3 regions of the Cellulosimicrobium sp. JZ28 genome follow, and region 1 is predicted to be linked to each of the others. Evidence: predicted binding sites of a transcription regulator. Region 1 holds the regulator's gene; each other region holds the start of a gene.
What was found. The regulator LexA, encoded in region 1, represses DNA repair genes until DNA is damaged. The targets are predictions, from matches to a motif close to TCGAACANNTGTTCGA.
Positions count from the first base shown of each region.

Region 2: the regulator LexA is predicted to act here: its motif matches at 5,995-6,010, upstream of uvrA (excinuclease ABC subunit UvrA).
Region 3: the regulator LexA is predicted to act here: its motif matches at 3,669-3,684, upstream of BJP59_RS09345 (YbaK/EbsC family protein).

Region 1 covers NZ_CP017660.1:1,387,714-1,395,583, reverse strand. Annotated here, with positions in the region: partial or broken gene BJP59_RS06405 (aldo/keto reductase) at 1-889, shown strand, start outside; gene nrdR (transcriptional regulator NrdR) at 1,114-1,644, opposite strand; gene BJP59_RS06395 (LysM peptidoglycan-binding domain-containing protein) at 2,010-2,384, opposite strand; gene lexA (transcriptional repressor LexA) at 2,721-3,455, shown strand; gene BJP59_RS06385 (L-lactate dehydrogenase) at 3,570-4,577, opposite strand; gene BJP59_RS06380 (ATP-dependent DNA helicase) at 4,607-6,700, opposite strand; gene hflX (GTPase HflX) at 6,896-7,870, opposite strand, start outside.
Region 2 covers NZ_CP017660.1:1,861,719-1,869,588, reverse strand. Annotated here, with positions in the region: gene uvrB (excinuclease ABC subunit UvrB) at 195-2,303, shown strand; gene BJP59_RS08615 (TerC family protein) at 2,581-3,579, shown strand; gene BJP59_RS08610 (TerC family protein) at 3,586-4,722, shown strand; gene BJP59_RS08605 (YciI family protein) at 4,736-5,035, opposite strand; gene BJP59_RS08600 (MBL fold metallo-hydrolase) at 5,157-5,864, opposite strand; gene uvrA (excinuclease ABC subunit UvrA) at 6,040-7,870, shown strand, end outside.
Region 3 covers NZ_CP017660.1:2,031,210-2,039,079, forward strand. Annotated here, with positions in the region: gene BJP59_RS09330 (error-prone DNA polymerase) at 1-800, opposite strand, end outside; gene BJP59_RS09335 (DNA polymerase Y family protein) at 793-2,508, opposite strand; gene BJP59_RS09340 (hypothetical protein) at 2,505-3,587, opposite strand; gene BJP59_RS09345 (YbaK/EbsC family protein) at 3,968-4,549, shown strand; gene helR (RNA polymerase recycling motor ATPase HelR) at 4,629-6,854, opposite strand; gene BJP59_RS09355 (siderophore-interacting protein) at 7,281-7,870, opposite strand, start outside.

The sequences.
Region 1 (7,870 bases):
GCGTGCCGCGCTCCCGCACCGCGCGCTCGGCCGGAGCGGCCTGCGCCTGCCGGAGGTCGCGCTCGGGCTCTGGCAGAACTTCGGCGTCGCCGACCCCTTCTCGACGCAGCGCGAGATCGTGCTGCACGCCGTCGACCGTGGCGTGACGCACCTCGACCTCGCGAACAACTACGGGCCGCCCGGCGGTGCCGCGGAGGAGTCGCTGGGCCGGCTGCTCGCGCGCGAGCTCCGACCCGTGCGCGACGAGCTCGTCGTGACCACCAAGGCGGGCTACCGCATGGGACCCGGCCCCTACGGCGAGGGCGGGTCCCGGAAGTACCTGCTCTCGTCCCTCGACGCGTCGCTGCGCCGGCTCGGGCTCGACCACGTCGACATCTTCTACTCGCACCGCTACGACCCGTCCACCCCGCTCGAGGAGACCATCGGTGGGCTGGCGACGGCGGTCCGGTCTGGGCGCGCCCGCTACGCCGGCATCTCGTCGTACTCCGCCCGGCGCACGCGCGAGGCCCTGCGGGTCGCGGCCGACGTCGGGGTCGAGCTCGTCGTCACGCAGGTCTCCTACTCCATGCTCAACCGGTGGATCGAGGCGCCCGACCCGCACGACGAGGCGGGGGCCACCGTGCTCGACGTCGCGGGCGACGAAGGTCTCGGCGTCGTCGCGTTCTCCCCGCTCGCCCAGGGCATGCTCACGGACCGCTACCTCCACGGGGTCCCGGACGGGTCGCGCGCGGCGCGCGGCGGGCCGCTGCGCCCGGCGTTCCTCTCTGAGGAGAACCTCGACCGCGTGCGCCACCTCGACGAGCTCGCGCGCGCCCACGGGCGGACGCTCGCGTCCACGGCGATCCGCTGGGCGCTGCGCGACGAGCGCGTCACGTCGGTCCTGCTCGGCGCGAGCTCGACGCGCCAGCTCGACGACAACCTCGCGGCCCTCGACGCCCCCGACCTCTCCCCGAGGAGCTCGAGGCCGTCGACGCCCTCCCCGTGGACACGGGAATCAACATCTGGGCGTCCCGGTCCAGCGACCTGTAGCGCTGCGGCCGCGCGCAGCCGTGTCCGGCTGTGCGGACCGAACCTCGGACCGGAGGCGCGAGGCGCGGGACCGTCGCGTGACCGTCAGGGCTGGGGTGCCGCCTCGCGGTCGGTCGCGGCGTCGTCGGTGGCCTCGGCCGCCGCACGGCCCGCCGCCGCCTCGCGCTCCTCCCGGTCGACACGCAGCGACGTGATGGCGCTCTCGAAGTCCTCGAGCGAGTCGAACGCCTGGTAGACGCTCGCGAAGCGCAGGTAGGCGACCTCGTCGAGCTCACGCAGCGGCCCGAGGATCGCGAGACCGATCTCGTAGGCGTCGAGCTCGGCGCTCCCGCTCGCGCGGATGGTCTCCTCGACGCGCTGCGCGAGGACGGCGAGGTCGTCCTCGTTCACCGGGCGCCCCTGGCAGGCCTTGCGGACGCCGTTGACGATCTTCTCGCGCGAGAAGGGCTCGGTCACGCCGGACCGCTTGACCACGGACAGGCTGGCGGTCTCGATCGTGGTGAAGCGACGGTTGCACTCCGGGCACTGGCGTCGCCGGCGGATGGAGGCACCGTCGTCGGACGTGCGGGAGTCGACGACGCGGGAGTCCGCGTGACGGCAGAACGGGCAGTGCATGGCGGGCTCCTCCGCGGGTCGCGCCGACAGGTCGGCGCGACGAACGTATGTCGTCGCGGGCGCGCGGTGCAACACGCCGACGACGCGCCCGGCCGCGGACAGCAGAACGGGGGCGGTCGAAGTCGACCGCCCCCGTCGGGACGCCCCCGTCCCCATCTCGCGCGCGACTCGCCTCGCGCGCGGCGACGTGCACAGGAGTCGCGGTGGTCCGCACACTCCTCGCCTCGTCCGCCCAGCCCCCAGCCGGCGTGTGAGGTGACACTAACTTAGGCGGACCTAAGGCCTCGGCGCAACCCTCGGCCGCAGCCTGTCGCACGTCAGCACCGTGTGCTGTGTCACAGGACCAGGAGTGCGATCGCGCTGCGTCACCGCTCGGCGACCGGGAGCAGGATGGTCTGGCCGGCCTGCACGCCGGACGACGACAGGCCGTTCAGCTCCACGAGCCCGCTGACCACCTCACGAAGGTCCTCCCCCGGGTTCGCGACGCCCTGGGCGAGCTCCCACAGCGTCTCCCCCGCGCTTACGACGTGGACGCGGACCTCGACCGGCTCCCCTGGCCCGCTCGCGACGGCCAGCCCGACCCTCGCCGCGAGGACGAGCACGACGGCCACGAGGAGCACGAGGACCGCACGGCCGCGTCGCGTGAGCCGCAGCGGCGCCTCCGGGCGCGCATCTCGCCCCGCTGCGCCGTCCCGCCCGAGCGCGGACGGCGCTGCCGTCGCCATCGCCACCGTGTCCATGTCCCCTCCGTCCCGGCCCGCGAGCCCGATCGCCTTCCCCGGTCGATCGGACCCGCGCGCCCGTCTCATCTCCGCGCCGACCGTTGCGGTCGAACACCTGTACGTAGAACATCTGTACGAAGGTCTATCACGAACGACCGACAGAGTCGAGACATGCTCGAACAGGTGTTTGATTCGTGTCGCATCCTCCCCTAGCCTGGGGTCAGGTCGGTTCGCCGGACATGTCCGCTCGGACCCGGAGGAGCGACCGAGGTCCCGGGGCGCACGCCCCCGGGGAGGGGAGGCCGCAGGCCCGGCTGGCGCCGGCGGCACGCGACGGACGAGGGCGGAGCGACCATGGCGGGACGAGGCACGGACAGGGCACGGGGGCTCGCCGAGGTGCGCGAGCTGCCGGACGGGTCGGCAGGGGGTGACGGGCTCACCCCGCGCCAGCGGCTCGTGCTCGAGACCATCCGCGCGTGCGTCGAGCAGCGCGGCTACCCGCCGAGCATGCGCGAGATCGGCGAGGCCGTCGGGCTCACGAGCCCGTCCTCCGTCAAGCACCAGCTCACCACGCTGGAGCGCAAGGGGTTCCTGCGGCGCGACCCGAACCGTCCGCGCGCCATCGAGGTGGTCCAGCCCGACGACGCCCGCCGTGCCACCCCGCTCGCGCCGGCAGGAACGGCCCCCGAGCCCGCGTACGACGAGGCCCACCCCGCGCCGTCGTACGTCCCCGTCGTCGGCCGCATCGCCGCCGGTGGCCCCATCCTCGCGGAGCAGGTCGTGGAGGACGTCTTCCCGCTGCCGCGCCAGCTCGTCGGCGAGGGAGAGCTCTTCCTCCTGCGCGTGCAGGGCGACTCGATGATCGACGCCGCGATCTGCGACGGCGACTGGGTCGTCGTGCGGCGCCAGCCGGTCGCGGAGAACGGCGAGATCGTGGCCGCCATGATCGACGGCGAGGCCACCGTGAAGAGCCTGCGGCGCGCCGACGGCCACGTGTGGCTCATGCCGCACAACGCCGCGTACGACCCGATCCCCGGCGACGATGCCCAGGTGCTGGGGCGCGTCGTCTCCGTCCTGCGCAGCCTCTGAACGGTCCCCGAGCGTCTCCGGGCGCCCCTGCGGGCAGGCTCGGGACAGCACGAGAGCCGGGCGGTCCCTCGACCGCCCGGCTCTCGTCGTGCCGGGCCCGACGGGCCCGTGGGCTCAGAGCCCGAAGCGTCGCGCGACCGCGCGCAGCGACTCCGCGGACGAGCGCAGGCCCGCGAGCTCGTCGTCCGCCAGCGGGACCTCGACACGCTCCGTCGCGCCCCGGCGGTCGACGAGCGTCGGGAGCGACAGGCACACGTCCTCGAGCCCGTAGATGCCGTCGAGGAGCGTCGACACGGGCAGCACCCGGTGCTCGTCGGCGAGCACCGCCTCGATGATCCGGGTGCCCGCGAGCCCGACCGCGTAGTTGGTCGCGCCCTTGCCCTCGATGATCCGGTAGGCCGACTGCACGACCTCGCGCGCGATCTCGTCGCGCACGTCGCCCGTGAGCGGTCCCCGACCGCCGATGCCCTGCCACTCGAGCAGCGGCGCGCCGCCGATCGTCGCGGAGCTCCAGAGCGGGATCTCGCTGTCGCCGTGCTCCCCCGCGATGTACGCGTGCACGTTCTGCACCGCGACGCCGCAGTGCTGCGCCACGAGGAACCGCAGCCGCGAGGAGTCGAGCACGGTGCCGCTGCCGAAGAGCTGCGTCGGGGGCAGCCCCGAGAACTTGAGCGCCGCGTACGTGACGATGTCGACGGGGTTGGTCACCATGACGTAGACGGCGTCCGGGGCCACCTCCACGAGGCCCGGCAGGATCGTCCGCATGAGCCCGATCGTGCCCTCGGCGAGGTCGAGGCGCGTCTGGCCCGGCTTCTGCTTGGCGCCGGCCGTGACCACGACGACGTCGGCCCCCGCGCACACCGCGACGTCGTCGGACCCCTCGACGCGCGCCATGGGCATGAACTGGATGCCGTGCTGGAGGTCGAGGACCTCGGCCTCGACCTTCGCGCGGTTGACGTCGAGGAGCGCCACCGTGCGCGCCGCGCCCCGCATGAGCGCGGCGTAGGCCAGCGTCGAGCCGACGGCACCGGCGCCGACGATCGCGAGCTTCGTCGTCCGCGCTCCCCCTCCCGGACCGCCCGTGGTCGCGTCGCCGGTGCCCTGCGGTGACGTGCTCGTCATGTCGCCTCCGTGAAGTCGCTGGAAAGGGCTCAGCCTAGGGCGGCGAGGCGGCGGAGCGCAGCGGTGGCCACGTCGCGGTCGGTCGTCTGCCAGAACCCCGGCATGGACCGCGTGAGGAACGACCCGTAGCGCGCCGTCACGAGCCGCGGGTCCAGGACCGCGACGACCCCGCGGTCGGCCGTGGACCGCACGAGCCGCCCGGCACCCTGGGCGAGCAGGAGGGCCGCGTGCGTCGCGGAGACCTGCATGAACCCGTTGCCGCCCGCGGCCTCGACGGCGCGAGCCCGCGCCGACCTCACCGGGTCGTCCGGGCGCGGGAACGGGATGCGGTCGATGAGCACGAGCTGGCACGACGGCCCGGGCACGTCCACGCCCTGCCACAGCGACAGCGTGCCGAACAGGCACGTCGCCGGGTCCTCGGCGAACTCCCGCACGAGCGTCGGCAGCTGGTCGTCGCCCTGGCACAGGACCGGCACGTCCAGCCGCTCGCGCATCGCCTCCGCCGCGGCCACCGCGGCGCGCCGCGAGGAGAACAGGCCGAGGGTCCGACCACCGGCGGCCTCGACGAGCGCCGCGATCTCGTCGAGCTGGTGCTCGGTCGACGCCTCGCGGCCGGGCGTCGGCAGGCGCTTCGCGACGTAGAGGATGCCCTGGCGCGGGTAGTCGAACGGGCTCCCGACGTCGAGCCCGCGCCAGCGCGGCGCGTCGCCGTCGCCCGCGTCCGCGGCTCCGCCCGTCGCCGCGGGGCCGAGCCCGAAGGTGCGCGCGACGGCGTCGAAGCTCCCGCCGAGCGCGAGCGTCGCGGACGTGAAGACGCCCGTGCGCTCCGCGAGCAGGTGGGTGCGGATGAGGCCCGCCACGCCGAGCGGGGCGGCGTGCAGGCGGCTCGCGCCGTCGCCGAAGCGGTCTCCGGACCAGCCGCCCTCCCCGGGCCGCGAGCACCACAGCACGTCGTGGCCCGTGGGGTCGGCCGCCATGCGCTCGGCGACCTCGAAGAGCTGCAGCATCGTCGACTGCGCCATCTTCAGGCCCGTGTCCGGCTGGGCCGGCTTGGTCACGCCGGTCTCGGGCTTGAGCGTGGAGAGCACCTCGCGCGCGGCGTCCCGCACCGCCGCGACGGCCGAGCGCGCGGCGTCGGGCAGGCCGTCGGGGAAGCGCTCGGCGGGCAGCGACCCGACGACCGTGCCGAACGCCGCGGACGCGGCGTCGAGCGCGTCCGTCGTGACCCCGCCGTGGCGGCGCGCGAGGCGCGCCGCGCTCTCGATCGCCGGGACCGACAGGTCCACCGTCGCGGCGGCCGTGACGCGGTCCGCGAGCTCGTGCGCCTCGTCGACGACGAGGACGTCGTGCTCGGGCAGCACCCCGGGCGACCCCATGGCCGCGATGCCGAGCATCGCGTGGTTCGTCACGACGACGTCGGCCTCGCGTGCCGCGGCGCGCGCCCGCTCGGGGAAGCACTCGGCGAGCAGCGGGCAGCGCTGGCCCAGGCACTCGAGCGCCGTGACGGAGACCTGCCGCCACGCCTTGTCGCTCACGCCGGGGACGAGGTCGTCCCGGTCGCCCGTGGGCGTCTCGTCGGCCCACTCCCGCAGGCGCACGACCTGCTCGCCGAGGGCCGCCATGCTCGTCCCTCCGCGCGCGGCGGGGTGGTCGGCGGCGCCCGCCGCCTCGCCGGGGAGGTCGAAGAGCGTGGGCTCGTCCGCGGGGTAGCCGCCCGCGATCTTGTGCACGCACACGTAGTTGTGCCAGCCCTTGAGGAGCGCGATCGACGCGGGCCGCGGGAGGCGGTCCGCGACGGCGTCGGCCACGAGCGGGAGGTCCCGCGTGATGACCTGGCGCTGGAGGGCGAGGGTCGCCGTCGAGACGACGACGCGCTCGTCGGTCGCGACCGCGTGGCGCACGGCCGGCACGAGGTACCCGAGCGACTTCCCCGTCCCGGTCCCGGCCTGGACCACGAGGTGCTCGGAACCCTCGATGGCGTCCGTGACGGCACGCGCCATGGTCCGCTGGCCGTCGCGCCGCGCGCCGCCCAGGCGCGTGACCGCGAGGTCGAGGAGCTCCTCGACGGCGGGCACGTCACCGGCCGCATGCCCGGGCGCCTCCGTGTCCGGACGGTCGGGCACGGGAGCGGTACGGGTGGAGGGGGGCACCTGCCGATTCTACGGTCGGGCACCCACGCGGCGGGGGCCCTGTGGACCGGCCCGGGACGCACGCGACCCCGCGCAGCCGTGGCTGCGCGGGGTCGTGCGTGGGGCCCACGCCGGGTCCGGCGCGGGGCGGGCCCGCCGCGCCGCGCCGGCGGGAGGCTCGGGGGCGGATCAGCTCACGGCGGAGGCGCCCACGAGCTCCGTCGCGAGGGCCTGGGCGACACGGCCGCGCAGGAGCGTGCCCTCGGGCGTGTGCTCCTCGTGGTCGATCTCGCCCTCGGTGTGCACGCGGTGCACGAGGTCGCCCCGGTGGTACGGCACGACGACGTCGATCTCGACGTCCGGGCGCGGGAGCTCGTGCGCGATGAGCTCGCGCAGGTGCTCGATCCCCTCGCCCGTGTGCGCCGACACGACGACCGTGCGGCGCTCGCGCAGCCGGATGCGCGCGATCGTCTCCGGGTCGGCGAGGTCCGCCTTGTTGAGCACGATCACCTCGGGCACGTCCTCCACGCCCGGGATGTCGGCCAGGACGTGGCGCACCGCCGCGATCTGGCCCTCCGGGTCCGGGTGCGAGGCGTCCACCACGTGCAGCAGCAGGTCGGCGTCGCCGACCTCCTCGAGCGTCGAGCGGAACGCCTCGACGAGCTGGTGCGGCAGCGCGCGCACGAACCCGACGGTGTCGGCGAGCGTGTAGACCCGGCCGTCCTCGGTGCGCGTGCGGCGCACCGTGGGGTCGAGCGTCGCGAACAGCGCGTTCTCGACGAGCACGCCCGCGCCGGTGATGGCGTTGAGCAGGCTCGACTTGCCCGCGTTCGTGTAGCCCGCGATCGCGACGGACGGCACGGCGTGCCGCTTGCGCGACGCGCGCTTCGTCTCGCGCCCCGGGGCCATCGCCTGGATCTCGCGGCGCAGCTTGGCCATGCGGTTGCGGATGCGCCGGCGGTCCAGCTCGATCTTCGTCTCACCGGGACCGCGCGACCCCATGCCCGCGCCGGCGCCGCCGACCTGGCCACCGGCCTGGCGGGACATCGACTCGCCCCAGCCGCGCAGGCGCGGGAGGAGGTACTCGAGCTGGGCGAGCTCGACCTGGGCCTTGCCCTCCCGCGACTTGGCGTGCTGGGCGAAGATGTCGAGGATCAGCGCGGT
Region 2 (7,870 bases), 470 kb from region 1:
CGCGGGCCTCCACGCCCGTGGCCGGCCGGTCGCCGGAGCTCCACGGGCGTCGGGGAGCGGGCAGGACGAGGGAACCCTAGGGGTTCGGCACCACGCCTTCCAAATTGCGCGCGGGTGAAGTCGGGTGTATGGGGCGCGCGGCCCGTCGAGGTGCTCCCGCGAACGATGTGGGTGGCTGGACGTACCGTGGACACATGCGTCCCGTGACCGATCTCCAGCGTGCCACCGCTCCGTTCGAGGTCATCTCCGAGTACCAGCCGTCGGGCGACCAGCCCACGGCCATCGCGGACCTCTCGCAGCGCGTCCGCGCGGGCGAGAAGGACGTCGTGCTGCTCGGTGCCACCGGTACCGGGAAGTCCGCGACGACGGCCTGGCTGATCGAGGAGCTGCAGCGCCCGACGCTCGTCATGGCCCCCAACAAGACGCTCGCCGCGCAGCTCGCCACGGAGTTCCGCGAGCTGCTGCCGAACAACGCGGTCGAGTACTTCGTCTCGTACTACGACTACTACCAGCCCGAGGCGTACATCGCGCAGACGGACACCTACATCGAGAAGGACTCGTCCATCAACGACGAGGTGGAGCGGCTGCGCCACTCCGCGACGAGCTCGCTGCTCACGCGCCGGGACGTCGTCGTCGTGGCGTCCGTGTCGTGCATCTACGGCCTCGGCACCCCGCAGGAGTACGTCGACCGGATGGTGCGCCTCGACGTCGGGATGCAGGTGGAGCGCGACGATCTGCTGCGGCAGTTCGTCACGATGCAGTACACGCGCAACGACATGGCGTTCACGCGCGGCACGTTCCGCGTGCGCGGCGACACGGTCGAGATCATCCCGGTCTACGAGGAGCTCGCGGTCCGCATCGAGTTCTTCGGCGACGAGATCGAGAGCATCCAGACGCTGCACCCGCTCACGGGCGAGGTCATCCGCTCCGAGCCGAGCATCCACGTGTTCCCCGCGACGCACTACGTCGCCGGGCCGGAGCGCATGGAGCGCGCGATCTCCTCGATCGAGGCCGAGCTCACGGAGCGGCTCGACGAGCTCGAGCGGCAGAACAAGCTGCTCGAGGCGCAGCGCCTGCGCATGCGCACCACCTACGACATCGAGATGATGCGCCAGATCGGCACGTGCTCCGGGATCGAGAACTACTCCCGGCACATCGACGGCCGCGAGGCGGGGTCGCCCCCGAACACCCTGCTCGACTACTTCCCGGAGGACTTCCTCCTCGTCATCGACGAGTCGCACGTGACCGTGCCGCAGATCGGCGCGATGTTCGAGGGTGACATGTCGCGCAAGCGCAGCCTGGTGGACCACGGGTTCCGCCTGCCGAGCGCGATGGACAACCGCCCGCTGCGGTGGGAGGAGTTCGTCGAGCGCATCGGCCAGACCGTGTACCTGTCGGCCACGCCGGGCGACTACGAGCTCTCGATGGCGGACGGCGTGGTCGAGCAGATCATCCGCCCCACGGGCCTCGTGGACCCCGAGGTGATCGTCAAGCCGACCACCGGCCAGATCGACGACCTCCTGCACGAGATCCGCGAGCGGGTCGACCGCGACGAGCGCGTGCTGGTCACGACGCTCACCAAGAAGATGGCCGAGGACCTCACGGACTACCTGCTCGAGAAGGACGTGCGGGTCCGCTACCTCCACTCCGAGGTCGACACGCTGCGCCGCGTCGAGCTGCTGCGCGAGCTGCGCCTCGGCGAGTACGACGTCCTCGTCGGCATCAACCTGCTGCGCGAGGGCCTCGACCTGCCCGAGGTCTCGCTCGTCGCGATCCTCGACGCCGACAAGGAGGGCTTCCTGCGCTCGCCCAAGTCGCTCATCCAGACGATCGGGCGCGCGGCCCGCAACGTGTCCGGCCAGGTGCACATGTACGCGGACCGGATCACGCCGGCGATGGCCGCGGCGATCGAGGAGACCGAGCGTCGCCGCGAGAAGCAGATCGCGTACAACACCGAGCACGGCGTCGACCCGACGCCGCTGCGCAAGCGCATCTCCGACGTGACCGACATGCTCGCGCGCGAGGACGTGGACACCGCCGAGCTCCTGGCCGGTGGCTACCGCCAGCCGGGCAAGGGCGCGAAGGGCAAGGCCCCGGTGCCGGGCGGTCCGAAGGAGGGTGCGTCGTCGGGGAACCGGCTCGCGGGCGCGGCGGCGAGCGACCTCGCGGAGCTCATCCAGGAGCTGAGCGACCAGATGCACGCGGCCGCGGGCGAGCTCCAGTTCGAGCTCGCGGCCCGGCTGCGCGACGAGATCTCGGGGCTCAAGAAGGAGCTGCGCCAGATGCACGCCGCGACAGCCTGACCGGTCCTGGGGGACCGGCCGGGCGTCGCCGCGGGCGTGCCCGCGGAACAGTCCACGGTGGCGTGGTGTTGTCACGCGAGCAGGAGCGATGGCCTATGCTGGCTCCTCGTTGAAGGGGAGTATTCCTCCGCGGTGATGTCGTCATCACGGTCGGCGCAGTCGTCGGCCCGGTGTCACCGGTCCCGCAACCACCAGCCCGCGTCTCGGACACGCGCGTATGGCGGTGCGTGGCGGAAGAGACCTTCGGTACTCAGTGCTACGTACCGGAGGTTTCTGCATGGACGTCCCCGTCTGGGCCTGGCTCGTCACCATCGGCGTGATCCTCGCGATGCTCGCCGTCGACTACGTCGGCCACGTGCGCACGCCGCACGCCCCGAGCCTGCGCGAGGCCAGCTGGTGGTCCGCGGGCTACGTCGCCGTCGCGGTGCTGTTCGGAGGCATCGTCTGGGCCGTCTGGGGCTCGACGTACGGCGGCGAGTACTTCGCCGGCTACATCACCGAGAAGAGCCTGTCGGTCGACAACCTCTTCGTCTTCGTGCTCATCATGACGAGCTTCCGCGTCCCGCGGCTGTACCAGCAGAAGGTCCTGCTGATCGGCATCACGATCGCGCTCGTCCTGCGGACGATCTTCATCCTCCTGGGCGCCGCGCTCATCGAGAACTTCAGCTGGATCTTCTACGTCTTCGGCGCGTTCCTGCTGTACACCGCGTGGACGCAGGTGAAGGCGGGCTCCGGTCACGACGAGGAGTTCCACGAGAACGGCGCGCTCAGGCTGACCCGCCGCCTGTTCCCGACGACGGAGACGTACGTCGAGGACAAGATGACGACCAAGATCGACGGGAAGCGCTTCATCACCCCGATGCTCATCGTGATGATCGCGATCGGCAGCGCCGACCTGCTGTTCGCCGTCGACTCGATCCCCGCGATCTTCGGCCTCACGCAGGAGACGTACCTCGTGTTCGCGGCGAACGCGTTCTCGCTGCTCGGCCTGCGCCAGCTCTACTTCCTCATCGACGGCCTGCTGGACCGCCTCGTCTACCTCGCCTACGGCCTCGCCGCGATCCTCGGCTTCATCGGCGTGAAGCTGCTCATCCACGCGCTGCACAAGAATGAGGTGCCGTTCATCAACGGCGGTGAGCACATCACCGTCATCCCGGAGATCCCGACCGCCCTGTCCCTCGGGTTCATCGTCGTCGTGCTCACGATCACCACGGTCGCGAGCCTCGCCAAGGACCGCGCCGACCGTCGACGCGAGGCCGAGATCTCGGAGGGCTAGCCACCGATGGTTCACGAACTTCCCGTCTGGTTCGAGTGGGCGTCGCTCTCGGCGCTCGCCGTCCTGCTCCTCGTCGACCTGTTCGTCGTCGGGCGCCGGCCGCACGTCCCGTCCATGCGCGAGAGCGCGCTGTGGGTCGGGTTCTACGTCGCGCTCGCGCTCGTCTTCGGGGCGGTCGTCGGAGCGGTGGGGGGCGCGGCACCGGCCGGGGAGTTCTACGCCGGGTGGCTCACCGAGTACAGCCTCTCGGTGGACAACCTGTTCGTGTTCGTCATCATCATGGCGCGCTTCGCGGTCCCGCGGGAGCAGCAGCAGCGCGTCCTCATGGTCGGGATCATCGTCGCGCTCGTCCTGCGAGGAGCGTTCATCCTGGCGGGCGCGGCGATCATCTCGCAGTTCGTCTGGGTGTTCTACCTGTTCGGCGCGTTCCTCGTGTACACGGCGATCAAGCTCGTGGCGGGCGGCGACGAGCCCGAGGAGTACCACGAGAACCGCGCCGTCCGGGCGCTGCGCCGGGTCCTGCCGCTCGGCACCCGCTACGACGGCGGCCGGCTGCGCACGGTCGAGGACGGCAAGCGGGTCTTCACGCCGCTCGTCGTCGTGTTCCTCGCGATCGGCAGCACCGACCTGCTGTTCGCGTTCGACTCCATCCCGGCCATCTTCGGGCTCACGCAGGACCCGTTCATCGTCTTCACGACGAACGTCTTCGCCCTCATGGGGCTGCGCCAGCTCTACTTCCTGCTGGGCGGTCTGCTCGAGCGGCTGGTCTACCTGCCGATCGGCCTGGCCGTCATCCTCGGGTTCATCGGCGTCAAGCTCATCCTCGAGGCGCTGCACGAGAACACGCTGCCGTTCATCAACGGGGGCGAGCACCTCGAGGCGGTGCCGACGGTCCCCATCTGGCTCTCGCTCGTGGTGATCGTCGGGGCGCTCGCGGTCACGACCGTCGCGAGCCTGCTGCGCACCCGCGCGCTGCACGCACGGAGCGAGCCGGCGGACGGCGAGGAGCCCGGGCCCGCCGCGTCGTCGTCCACGGAGGACGCCACGGAGGACGCCACGGAGACCGTGACCGACGAGGCGCCCGCCGCGGGGGAGACCCCGCCGCAGGGCGGCGGGGTCCCTCGCGGTGGTGCCGTGCGCTAGTGCGCCGCCCGGCTCAGACGCGGTCCGCCCAGTCGCCGATCACCGGCGACCACGGGCGGACCGCGCGCTGTGCGACCAGCCCGGCGCGCGCGAAGGGGTCCTCGTCGAGGACCGCGGCGACGGCGTCGGGCGTCTCCCCGTCGAGGACGAGCAGCGCTCCGGCGGGCGCGCCGTCGTGGGCGGGGAGCGGACCGGAGGCGAGCAGCGTGCCTCGGGTGTGGAGGTCGGCGAGGAACGCGCGGTGCTCGGGTCGCAGGGCGTCGAGCTCGGCGCTGCGGTCGGCGTAGACGTAGGTGACGGCGTGGATCGGCATGGAGCCAGTGAACCAGGCCGTCCCGACGGCGTGCGGTCCGGTCCGCGCCTCGGCCGCGCCCCGTGCTCCCTGCCGCCCCCTACCGGCCGCACGCCACCGGCCGCCCGCTACCAGACCCGCGCTACCAGCCCCGCTCGCGCCACTCGGCGAGGTGCGGCCGCTCGGCACCGAGCGTCGTGTCGGCGCCGTGACCGGGATAGACCCACGTGGCGTCGTCGAACCGGTCGAAGACCCGCTCGACGACGTCGGACAGCAGGCTCGCGAACCGCGCCGGGTCGCGGTCGGTGTTCCCGACCCCGCCGGGGAAGAGCGAGTCCCCGGTGAACAGGTGCACCCGGCCAGGCACGGTCTCGGGCTCGGCGACGTCGTCCGGCTCGCGGTAGGCGAGCGCGACGGAGCCCGGCGTGTGCCCGCGCAGCGCCACGACCTCGAGGTCGATCGCGCCCACCCGCAGCACGTCCCCGTGCTGCAGGCGGCGGGCGACGGGCACGCCGGACGCCGCGGCGACCGCGTCCGCGTCGGGCTCGCCGGCAGCCGACGACGCGCCCGTCGCGGCGACGACCGGCGCGAGCGCCCGAAGATGGTCGGCGTGCCGGTGCGTCGTGACGACGCCGTCGAGCCGTCCTGACGGCGAGCCCGCCCGCACGAGGCTGAGCACGTCGTCGGGCGCGTCGGCGGCGTCGACGAGGAGCTGGGCACCGGTGCGCCGGCACGTGAGGAGGTAGACGTCGTTCGCGAGCGGCCCGACGGCGAGCTTGCGGATCTCGACCTCGTCGAGGCGTCGCAGGTCGTGCGGGCCGCCCACGGCGACCTGTCCGGTGTACGTCATGAGCCCAGTGTGCCGTCCGCTCGCGGCGGGCAGCGCGCCGCGACCCCGGGCCGCGGTGACCCGGGTCACGGCGGAGAGCCCGGACGTGGGGCGCTCGTGTGCGTTCGCCGGGTGCCGTGCGGAGGTGACGTCGAACACCTGTGCGAGTGTGGGTGGTCCGCCGTACGATGCTGCGGTGAGCAATCGCCTCGTCATCTCCGGTGCCCGCGAGCACAACCTGCGCAACGTCGACCTCGACCTCCCGCGCGACAAGCTCATCGTCTTCACGGGGCTCTCCGGCTCGGGCAAGTCGTCGCTCGCCTTCGACACCATCTTCGCGGAGGGGCAGCGCCGGTACGTCGAGTCGCTGTCCGCGTACGCGCGCCAGTTCCTCGGCCAGATGGACAAGCCGGACGTCGACTTCATCGAGGGCCTGTCGCCCGCGGTCTCGATCGACCAGAAGTCCACGAACCGCAACCCGCGCTCGACCGTCGGCACCATCACCGAGGTCTACGACTACCTGCGCCTGCTGTTCTCGCGCGCCGGGACGCAGCACTGCCCGGTGTGCGGCGAGCGCGTCACCGCGCAGACCCCGCAGCAGATCGTCGACCGCCTCCTCGAGCTCCCCGAGGGCACGCGCTACCAGGTCCTCGCCCCGGTCGTGCGCGGCCGCAAGGGGGAGTACTCCGAGCTCTTCAAGGAGCTCCAGACCAAGGGCTTCGCCCGCGCCCGCGTCGACGGCGAGGTGCGCACCCTCACGGACGTCCCGGCGCTCGAGAAGAAGCTCAAGCACGACATCGAGGTGGTCGTCGACCGCCTCGTCGCGCGCGAGGGCGTCCAGCGCCGGCTCACCGACTCCGTCGAGACGGCCCTCGGGCTCGCGGGCGGGCTCGTCGTCGTCGAGCTCGTCGACGCGGACGCGGACGACCCGGCCCGGGAGCGCCGTTTCTCGGAGAAGCGCGCGTGCCCGAACGACCACGAGCTCGCGCTCGACGAGATCGAGCCGCGCACGTTCTCCTTCAACGCCCCGTACGGCGCGTGCCCGGAGTGCACGGGCATCGGGTTCCGACTCGAGGTGGACCCGGACCTCGTGGTTCCGGACGACGAGAAGTCGCTGCGCGAGGGCGCGGTCGCGCCGTGGGCGCAGATCTCGTCGGAGTACTTCGAGCGCGTCCTCACGGCGCTCGCGGACGACCTGGGCTTCTCCATGGACACGCCGTGGCGCGCGCTGCCCGAGCGCGCGAAGAAGGCCGTGCTCCACGGCCAGAACCACCAGGTCCACGTGCGGTACAAGAACCGCTGGGGCCGTGAGCGGCAGTACTCGACCGGGTTCGAGGGCGTCATCACCTTCCTCGAGCGCCGGCACACCGAGACCGAGTCGGACTGGTCGAAGGAGAAGTACGAGGCCTTCATGCGCGAGGTCCCGTGCCCCGTGTGCCAGGGGGCCCGCCTCAAGCCGGAGGTGCTCGCGGTCAAGGTCGGCGGCAGGTCCATCTGGGACGTGTGCCGCCTGCCCCTGCGCGAGGCCGCGGCGTTCCTCGGCTCGCTCGAGCTCGGCGCGCGCGAGCGCGCCATCGCGACCGAGGTCCTCAAGGAGATCGACGCGCGCCTCGGGTTCCTGCTCGACGTCGGCCTCGACTACCTCTCGCTCGAGCGACCGGCCGCGACGCTCTCCGGCGGCGAGGCGCAGCGCATCCGGCTCGCGACGCAGATCGGCTCGGGCCTGGTCGGCGTGCTCTACGTGCTGGACGAGCCGAGCATCGGCCTGCACCAGCGAGACAACCGCCGGCTCATCGAGACGCTCACGCGCCTGCGCGACCTCGGGAACACGCTCATCGTCGTCGAGCACGACGAGGACACCATCCGCACCGCGGACTGGGTCGTCGACATCGGCCCGGGCGCGGGGGAGCACGGGGGGCGGGTCGTGCACTCGGGCGACTACGCGGGCCTGCTCGAGGCGCCGGAGTCCGTCACGGGCGCGTACCTGTCGGGGCGGCGCAGCATCCCGCTGCCGGCGCAGCGGCGAC
Region 3 (7,870 bases), 640 kb from region 1:
GCGAGCATCTCCGCCGCGGAGCGCAGGTGGGTCGTCGGGGCACCGGGCAGCCAGCCGTCGAGGTCGTCGAGCGACGAGCGCGCGCGCACGGCCGCGAGCGCCCCCGCGAGGTCGGCGTCGCGCGGGTGGGCGTAGTGCGCGGCGGTCGTCGCGACGAGCGGCAGGCGGGCGTCGGCGGCGAGGTCGGCGAGCGCCGCGTGGAGGTCGGCGTCGCGCGGGTCGTCGGTCGTGGTGATCTCGACGGCCACGTTGTCGGCGCCGAAGAGGGCGACGAGACGGTCGAGCTCGCGGCGGGCCGCGGCGCGCCCGGACGTGACGAGCGCGCGCCGCACCGCGCCCTTGCGGCACCCGGTGAGCACGAGCCACTGCCCGGCGGCCTCCGCCGCGAGCTGCTCGAGGCGGTAGTCGGCGGCGCCCTTGGTGCCCGTCGCGAGGTGCGCGGTCGCGATGGCGCGCGACAGGTTGCGGTAGCCCTGCGTGCCGCGCGCGAGCACGAGCAGGTGGGTCGAGCGCGGGTCAGGGACGCCGGTGGGCGGGTCGAGCACGGGCGCGCCGGTCGCGGTCGGCGCGGGCAGGTGCAGCTCGGACCCGAAGACGGTGGGGAGACCGACCTTGCGCGCAGCCTCGGCGAAGCGCACGACGCCGTACAGGCCGTCGTGGTCGGTGACGGCGAGCGCCGACAGCCCGAGCCGCGCGCCCTCGGCGGCGAGCTCCTCGGGGTGGGACGCGCCGTCGAGGAAGCTGAACGCGGAGTGCGCGTGGAGCTCGGCGTAGCGCGGGCCGGTGGTCCGGTCAGTCATACAGGCCCTCCACGGTCCACCGCCCGCGCGCGCTCGCGAGGAGCAGGCCGCGGCCGTCGTCGAGCAGGACCTGCACGTGCACGCGGCGCCGGGGCGCGGGCGTCCACCAGCGCTCGGCGAGCGGCCACGGCCCGGCCCAGTCCACGACGGCGCGCGCGGACCCGGGCCCGGGCAGCGCCGTCTCGTCCCGGGGCGGCACCGCACGGCGCGGGCCCTCCTCCGGCGCGGGGGCCGGCCACCGCACGGTCGCGGGCTCGCCGCTCATCGCGAGGCGCGCGTCGACGACGACGGGCCGCCCGGCGTCGTCGAGCACGACGACGTCCTGCGGCTCGACGGGCACGAGCGCGGGGGCCGGGCTCGGCAGCGCGCCGGGCCACGGCAGGGCCGGGTCGCGCGGGCGCACGACGTCCTCCCCGAACGGCACGAGGTGCACGCGGTCGGTCGCGTCGCGGCCGCCCTGGACCTGGACGCGCAGGACGGCGTCGCCGCCGAGGATGCCCTGCACGCGCCCGAGCGCGCGGTGGGCCCGCGCGTCCTCGCCGCTCGACGCGCCCCACAGGCGCGGCTGCTCCGCCCCCGCGGGCACGACCTCCTCGGCCGTGAGGGACAGGCGGGCCAGCGGCGCGACGCCCGGGACGACGTCGGCCCCGCCGGGCGAACCGTGCTCGCCGCCACGACGCCCGGCCCGGGCCGCGCGCCCGGCGCGGACGGACGTGGTGGTGAGCCAGCCCTCGAGCTGCCACCGGACCTTGTCCGTGAGGCGCGCCGGGCTCATCGCGCCCGGCCCGTCGAGCCGCCAGGTGCGCTCGAGGTCGTCGCCCTCGACGGTCCGTGCGGTGATGCGCAGGCGCCCGGCGACGAGCGAGCGCGCGACGAGCTGGTCGTGCAGGTCCTCGGAGAGCCGACGCGCGGCGAAGGTCGCGACGTCGACGCGCTCGGCGGGCGGGTCGAGCTCGGCGCTCACCGCGACGTCGGGCTCGACGCGGCGCCGCGCGGGCGGGCGCAGGTCCTCGCCGCGCGCGAGCCGGTGCGCCCACGCGCCGAGGTCGCCGAAACGCCCCTCGACGGTCGCGGGCGGCAGGGCCGCGAGCGCCCCGAGGGTGCGCACGCCGAGCCGGCCCAGGAGGTCCACGAGCTCGTCGACCGCGACGGCGGCGTCCGGCCGGGCGGTGACGTGCACGAGGTCGCGCGCGGGCCGCGGCGCGAGGAACGCGGCGGAGCGGCCGGGCGGGACGACGGCGGCGTCCCGCGCGGCGAGCACGGCGGCGAGGATGTCGTCGGCGACGCCCACCTGGCTCTCGTGGCCGGTGCGCTCGGCGACGCGCGCGACGAGCGCCTCCGCGAGCGCGGCGTCGGACCCGTGGTACCGGCTCGCCCCGGCGGCGGGCAGGAGCAGCAGGCCGGGCCGGGTGATCTCCAGCCCCGCGACGACGGTCTCGGCCGCGAGCGCGACGGGCTCGAACTCGCGGGCGTCGCGCGCGTCGTCGACGTCGAGCAGCTCGAGCTCGGGGCAGCACTCGCGGGCCCGACGGCGGCGCATGCCCCGGCGCACGCCGTGGGCGCGCGCGGTCGCGGAGACGGCGACGACGCGGCGGCCGTCGTGCGTCGCGGCGGGGACGTGCGCGGGGACGTCGCGCACCGCCATCGCCGCGAGCACCGGCCAGTCCGGCACCCACAGGGCCGCCGTGCGGGTCGGGCTCGTGGTCATCCGACGAGCCGGAGCCGGGAAGGCCGGTCGGGGTCGTCGGCCCGGGCGGTCTCGTGGGCGGTCTCGGCGGTCCCGGCCGCGACGGCGCCGGTCCCGGCCGCGGGCCGGGGGCCGCGGGCGTCCTCGGCGAGGAACGCGGGCCAGTCCTCGTGGCCGAGCGGGAGCTCGACCTCGAGCCGCGCGGGGCGCGCGGCTCCCCCGCGGCCCGCGCGCTCGACGACGAGGGTGCGACGGCGCAGCCAGCCCGCGCCGCGGTCCGCCCCGGACCAGCCGCCGCCCGTCACGGTGAGCGCGACGTGCGCGCCCGGCCACGTCCCCGCGGCGACGAGCAGCGCCCCGCGCTCGCGCGCCCGCGCGGCCAGGCGCCGTCGGTCGGGGTCGGTGAGGGCGGCGTCGGGCCCGACGACCACGACGTCCAGGCCGTCGACGAGCGCCGAGATCGCGAGCGCCGCGTCCGGGCCGGGCCGCGGGACGAGCACGACGCGGTCGAGGTCGGCGCCGGCGTCGGCGGCCGCGAGCAGCCCGACGGCGGGGAACCCGACGGCGGCGGTCCACGCCCCGGCCCGCGACGGCCGCGCGACGAGCGCGAGCAGGAGGCTCGTCGAGCCGCGCACCGCCAGCACGGTGCCGCGCTGCAGCGCGCCGATCGGGAGGAGCGGCGCGAGCGCGTCGTGCACCGGCCACACCCGCTCGTCCGTGCCCGCGTCCCGGCTCGCGCCCGAGGTCCGGACGTGGCGGGTGCGGGCGCGCGCCGGAGGGTCGGACGGCGCGGGGGCGGGCCGCACGACCGGCGAGGCGGCGGCGTCCGCGAGCGGGGCGACCTCGGCGAGGAGTGCGGTGCCGGCGCGCGGGACGGTGTCGGCACGCGGGGCGGTCTCGGTGCGCGGGACGACGGTCGGTGCCGCCGGGGCGGTGAGCGGTTCCGGGGCCGCGGGGGCGACGACGGGACGGTGTCGGCGGACGCCCGTACGCTCCTCCGCACGGCGCAGGACGGCACGGGCGCGCTCGGCCTTGTCGACGGCCGCAGCCGTCGGGCCTGGTGCCCCCGCCCGTTCGGCGGGGTCGGCGAGAAGGGTCATCTCGCCTCCCGGGATGCGGCTCGGACGGGACGCGCACCGCGCGTCGACTGCTGCGGGCGGTGTGCTGCACCCGCTGGGCGTTCGAACACACGTTCGAACACTTCCAGTGAACGACCGCCGCTCCGAGGTGTCAACTCCGCAGGTCGGAGGCGCCTGCTTCGTCCGAGATGCCCACCCCAACCTTCGACCCCCACTGGAGACTTGCCCGAAACCCTCGACCTCTACCTGACCCTCCTCCCCCGCCGACCATGCGGCTGTCGCCCGTCCGGCGGGCGGCACGGGCTGCGACCGCATGCTCGGCTGGCTCGAGGGGCTCCGGGGGTGTGTTCGGCATCCGGCCTCTCCCGCGCGGCGGCCCGCCGGGGTGGCAGGCTGACGCCATGGACGCCCGCACGACCCTGCCCACGCTCGGCTCGCTCACCTGGGAGCCGGCGCTCGACCACCTCGACCTCGTCGCCCCCGTGACCGCCGACGCGCTGCGCCGGTGGGCCGACGCCGACCCGGACGTCGCGACGCTCGTCGCCGTGACGGAGATCGACCCGGACCTCGCCGACACCGCGACGCTCAACGCCGCGTTCGACCTGCCCGTCGAGGCGTCGGCGAACTGCGTCGTCGTGGGCGGCACGCGGGCGGGCGACGAGCGCGTCGCCGCCGCCGTCGTGCGGGCCCACACGCGCGCCGACGTCAACACGCGCGTCCGCAAGCTGCTCGACGTGCGCAAGGCGTCGTTCCTGCCGACCGACCGCGCGACGGCCGAGTCCGGGATGGAGTACGGCGGCATCACGCCTGTCGGGCTGCCCGAGGGGTGGCGCGTGCTCGTCGACTCCCGCGTCGTGACCGACGGCGCGCTCGCGCTGATCGGCAGCGGCGTGCGGCGCTCGAAGCTGCTGCTCCCCGGCGACCTGCTGGGCCGCCTGCCCGGTGTCGAGGTCGTCGAGGACCTGGCCGTCCCGGTCGCCTGACCCGTCCCCCTGCCGAGCACGCCCTGGCGGTCGCCACGGGCGGCCTGACGACCGCCAGGTCGTGCTCGACGCCCGGCGGTCAGCGATCCAGGACGACGAGCCGCTGCGTCGCGCGCGTCATCGCGACGTAGCGGTCCACGGCGCCCTCGACGCCGTCGCCGAACGCTTGCGGCTCGACGAGCACCACGAGGTCGAACTCGAGGCCCTTCGCCGTCTCGGGCGTGAGCCACCGCACCCGCGCGGACCCCTCGCCCTCGCCACCGACGTCGCCGACCCTGCCGTCCGACTCCTCGCCGGACGGCCCGGACGGCCGGGACGGCTCGGTGGCACCGATGACGCACGCCGTGCCGTCCGCGTGCTCGGCGAGCCACGCGCCGAGGACCGCGTCGAGGTCCGCGACCGCCCCGTGGGCGACGGGCACGCCCGTGCTGCGCACCGACGTCGGGACGTTCGCGTCCGGGATCGCGGCCCGGACGACGGGCTCCGCCTCGGCCATGATCTCCCGCGGCGTGCGGTAGTTGACGCTCAGCGACGCCTCCTCGACGCGGGCGAAGCCCACGCGCGCGAGCCGCTCGCGCCAGCCCTCGGGGAAGCCGTGGCGCGCCTGGGCCCGGTCCCCGACGACCGTGACGCTGCGCGACGGGCAGCGGCTGAGGACCATCTGCCACTCGGCGTCGGTGAGCTCCTGCGCCTCGTCGACGACGACGTGCGCGAAGGGCCCCGCGAGGCGGTCCGGCGTCGCGACGACGAGCGCGCCGTCGTCCACGAGCGCGTCGCGCAGGTCCTGGCCGCGGAGCATCTGCATGACCCCGAGCTCGCTGTCGTCGGTCGCCACGAGGTGGTCGACGACGTCGTCCATGCGCGCGCGCTCCGCCGCCACGGCAGCCTCGTTGCGGCGGCGTCGGCGCGACGCCTCCGGGTCCCCGAGCCGACGGCGCGCGGCGTCGAGCAGCGGGAGGTCCGCCGTCGTCCAGGCGTGCGCGTCCTCGCGCTGGAGCGCGCGCACCTGCTCGGGCGTGAGCGACGGCGCGCACAGGCGCAGGTAGGCGGGCACGGACCACAGGTCGGCCACGAGGTCCGTCGGCTCCACGAGGGGCCACGCGCGGTCGAACGCGGCGCCGAGCCCGCGGTGGCCGCGCAGGGCGCGGCGCACGTCGTCGGCCTCGACGTCGACGCCGTCCTCCGCGGCTCCCCCGCAGGCCTTGTCCACGAGGATCTCGACGAGCGCGGCCCAGACGTCGTCGCGCGCCTCGTTGTGCGGGGTGCCCGGGTCGACGGACTCGAACGCCTCGGCCCAGTCGGCCGGGGAGAGCCAGACGTCGGCCCACGGCGTCTCGACCTCCATGCCCTCGTCGGGCGGGCGTTCGGAGAACCGCACGGCGGGCTCGATCGCGGCGACGAGCCCGGCGGACGCCTTGAGCCGGGCCACCTCGGGGTCTGCCTCCGCGCGCGCCGTCGCGCCCTCGGGGACGAGGTCGCGCAGCGTGCAGGTCTGCACGCCCTCCTCGCCGAGGCCGGGCAGCACGTCGGCCACGTACGCGAGGTAGGGACGGCTGGGCCCGACGACGAGCACGCCGCCGCGCCCACCACCGTGTCGGCCCCCGTGCCCGCCGCCCACCTGCGGGTCGGCGTACAGCAGGTAGGCCGCGCGGTGCAGCGCCACGACCGTCTTGCCCGTGCCGGGGCCGCCGTCGACGACGAGCGCGCCGCGCGAGCCCGAGCGCACGATCGCGTCCTGGTCGGCCTGGATCGTGCCGAGCACGTCGCGCATCCGCGGCGACCTGCTCGCGCCCAGGCTCGCGACGAACGCCGACTGGTCGTCGAGCGCCGCGCTCGACCCCGCGCCGTCGGGCACGAGCTCCTCGTCCCAGTAGTCGGTGACGCGCCCGCGCGCCCACCGGTACCGGCGCCGCGCCGCGAGGCCGAGCGGTCGCGCGGGCGTGGCCGCGAAGTACGGCTCGGCGGCGGGCGAGCGCCAGTCGACGAGCAGGCGCTCCCCCGCCGGGTCGGTGAGGCCCACGCGGCCCACGTACACCGGCGCGGAGCCGTCGGCGAAGGTCATGCGACCCAGGCACAGGTCGACGCCGTAGCGCTGGAGCAGCCGCAACCGGCTGCTGAGGCGGTGGATCTCCTGGTCGCGCTCGAGCGCCTCGGTGCCGCTCCCGCCCGGCGCGCGCCGGGCCGCGTCGAGACGCTGCGCGAGGTCCGTCACGGAGTGCTCGAGGCTCGCGGCGATCGCCGCGAAGTGGCGCTCGTCGGGGTCGACGAGCGCAGGGTCGGCCTTCGCGGCCAGCCGCGCGGGCAGGTCGAAGAACGGCGCGGGCCGCGGGTCCTGGTCCGCAGTGGAGTGCGTCGACGGGCGGCGGGACGGGTCGGTGGTGGCGGTCACGGGGGCGTCGGGCAACGTCATCAGCTCCGGTCCGGGTCCTGCGGAGGGACGCACGGGCCACGACGACCCGCGCACGAGCGGAGATTCTGCGCCCCCGAGGGGGCCTTGCCGCAAGACCCCCGGTGCGCTATACCTTGGAGAGGGAGGCCGGTCGAGCCTCCCTTTCTCGTTGCCGGACGTCGTGCCGGTGCGCTCGGTGCCGACGCTCTCGGCCCGGTCGTCGACCGCCCAGCGTCTGCGCGGCGCCGCACAGCCGACATGCGAGAAGTGGCCCCCTACCGTGCTCGGTGGGGGCCACTTCTCGTGTCTCGACGGGACCCTCGACAGGATCCCGGGAACGCCTCAGCTCTCGGCGCGGCCCTCGCGCCAGTAGCCCATGAACGCGACGGCGCGGCGGTCGACGCCGAGGTCGGCGACGAGGTGGCGGCGCAGCGTCTTGATGGCGCTCGCCTCGCCCGCGAGCCACGCGTAGAGGACGGTCTCCTCGTCGAGGAGCCCGGGGACCTCCCAGAGGATCGACGCGTCGACGTCGACGTCCTCGAGGTCCTCCGCGGTGCGGCACTGGACGGGCGGGTCCGTCCCGAGGACGCCCGCGCCGAGCATGCGGGCGGCGGCCTCCTTGACGGCCGGCACGAGACGCGCGCCGTGGGCGTCGTGCGGCCCGCCGGGGACGTCGTCGCGCGCGAGGAACGTCACGCGCACCCCGGGCGGGGTCACGAGGTCGCGCGCGTCGCCCACGTGCGGGACCTCGACGTAGACCTCGCCCCACGCGTCGGCGGGCAGGTCCTCGCAGATCGCTGCGATGGCAGGCAGCGCGGTCTCGTCGCCCGCGAGCAGGAGCGCGTGCGGGCGGGTGGGCGGGCGGAACTCGATGCCGCCGGCCGGGCCCTCGAACGTGGCGTCCGGGCCGAGCAGGACGAGCGGCGTGCCGA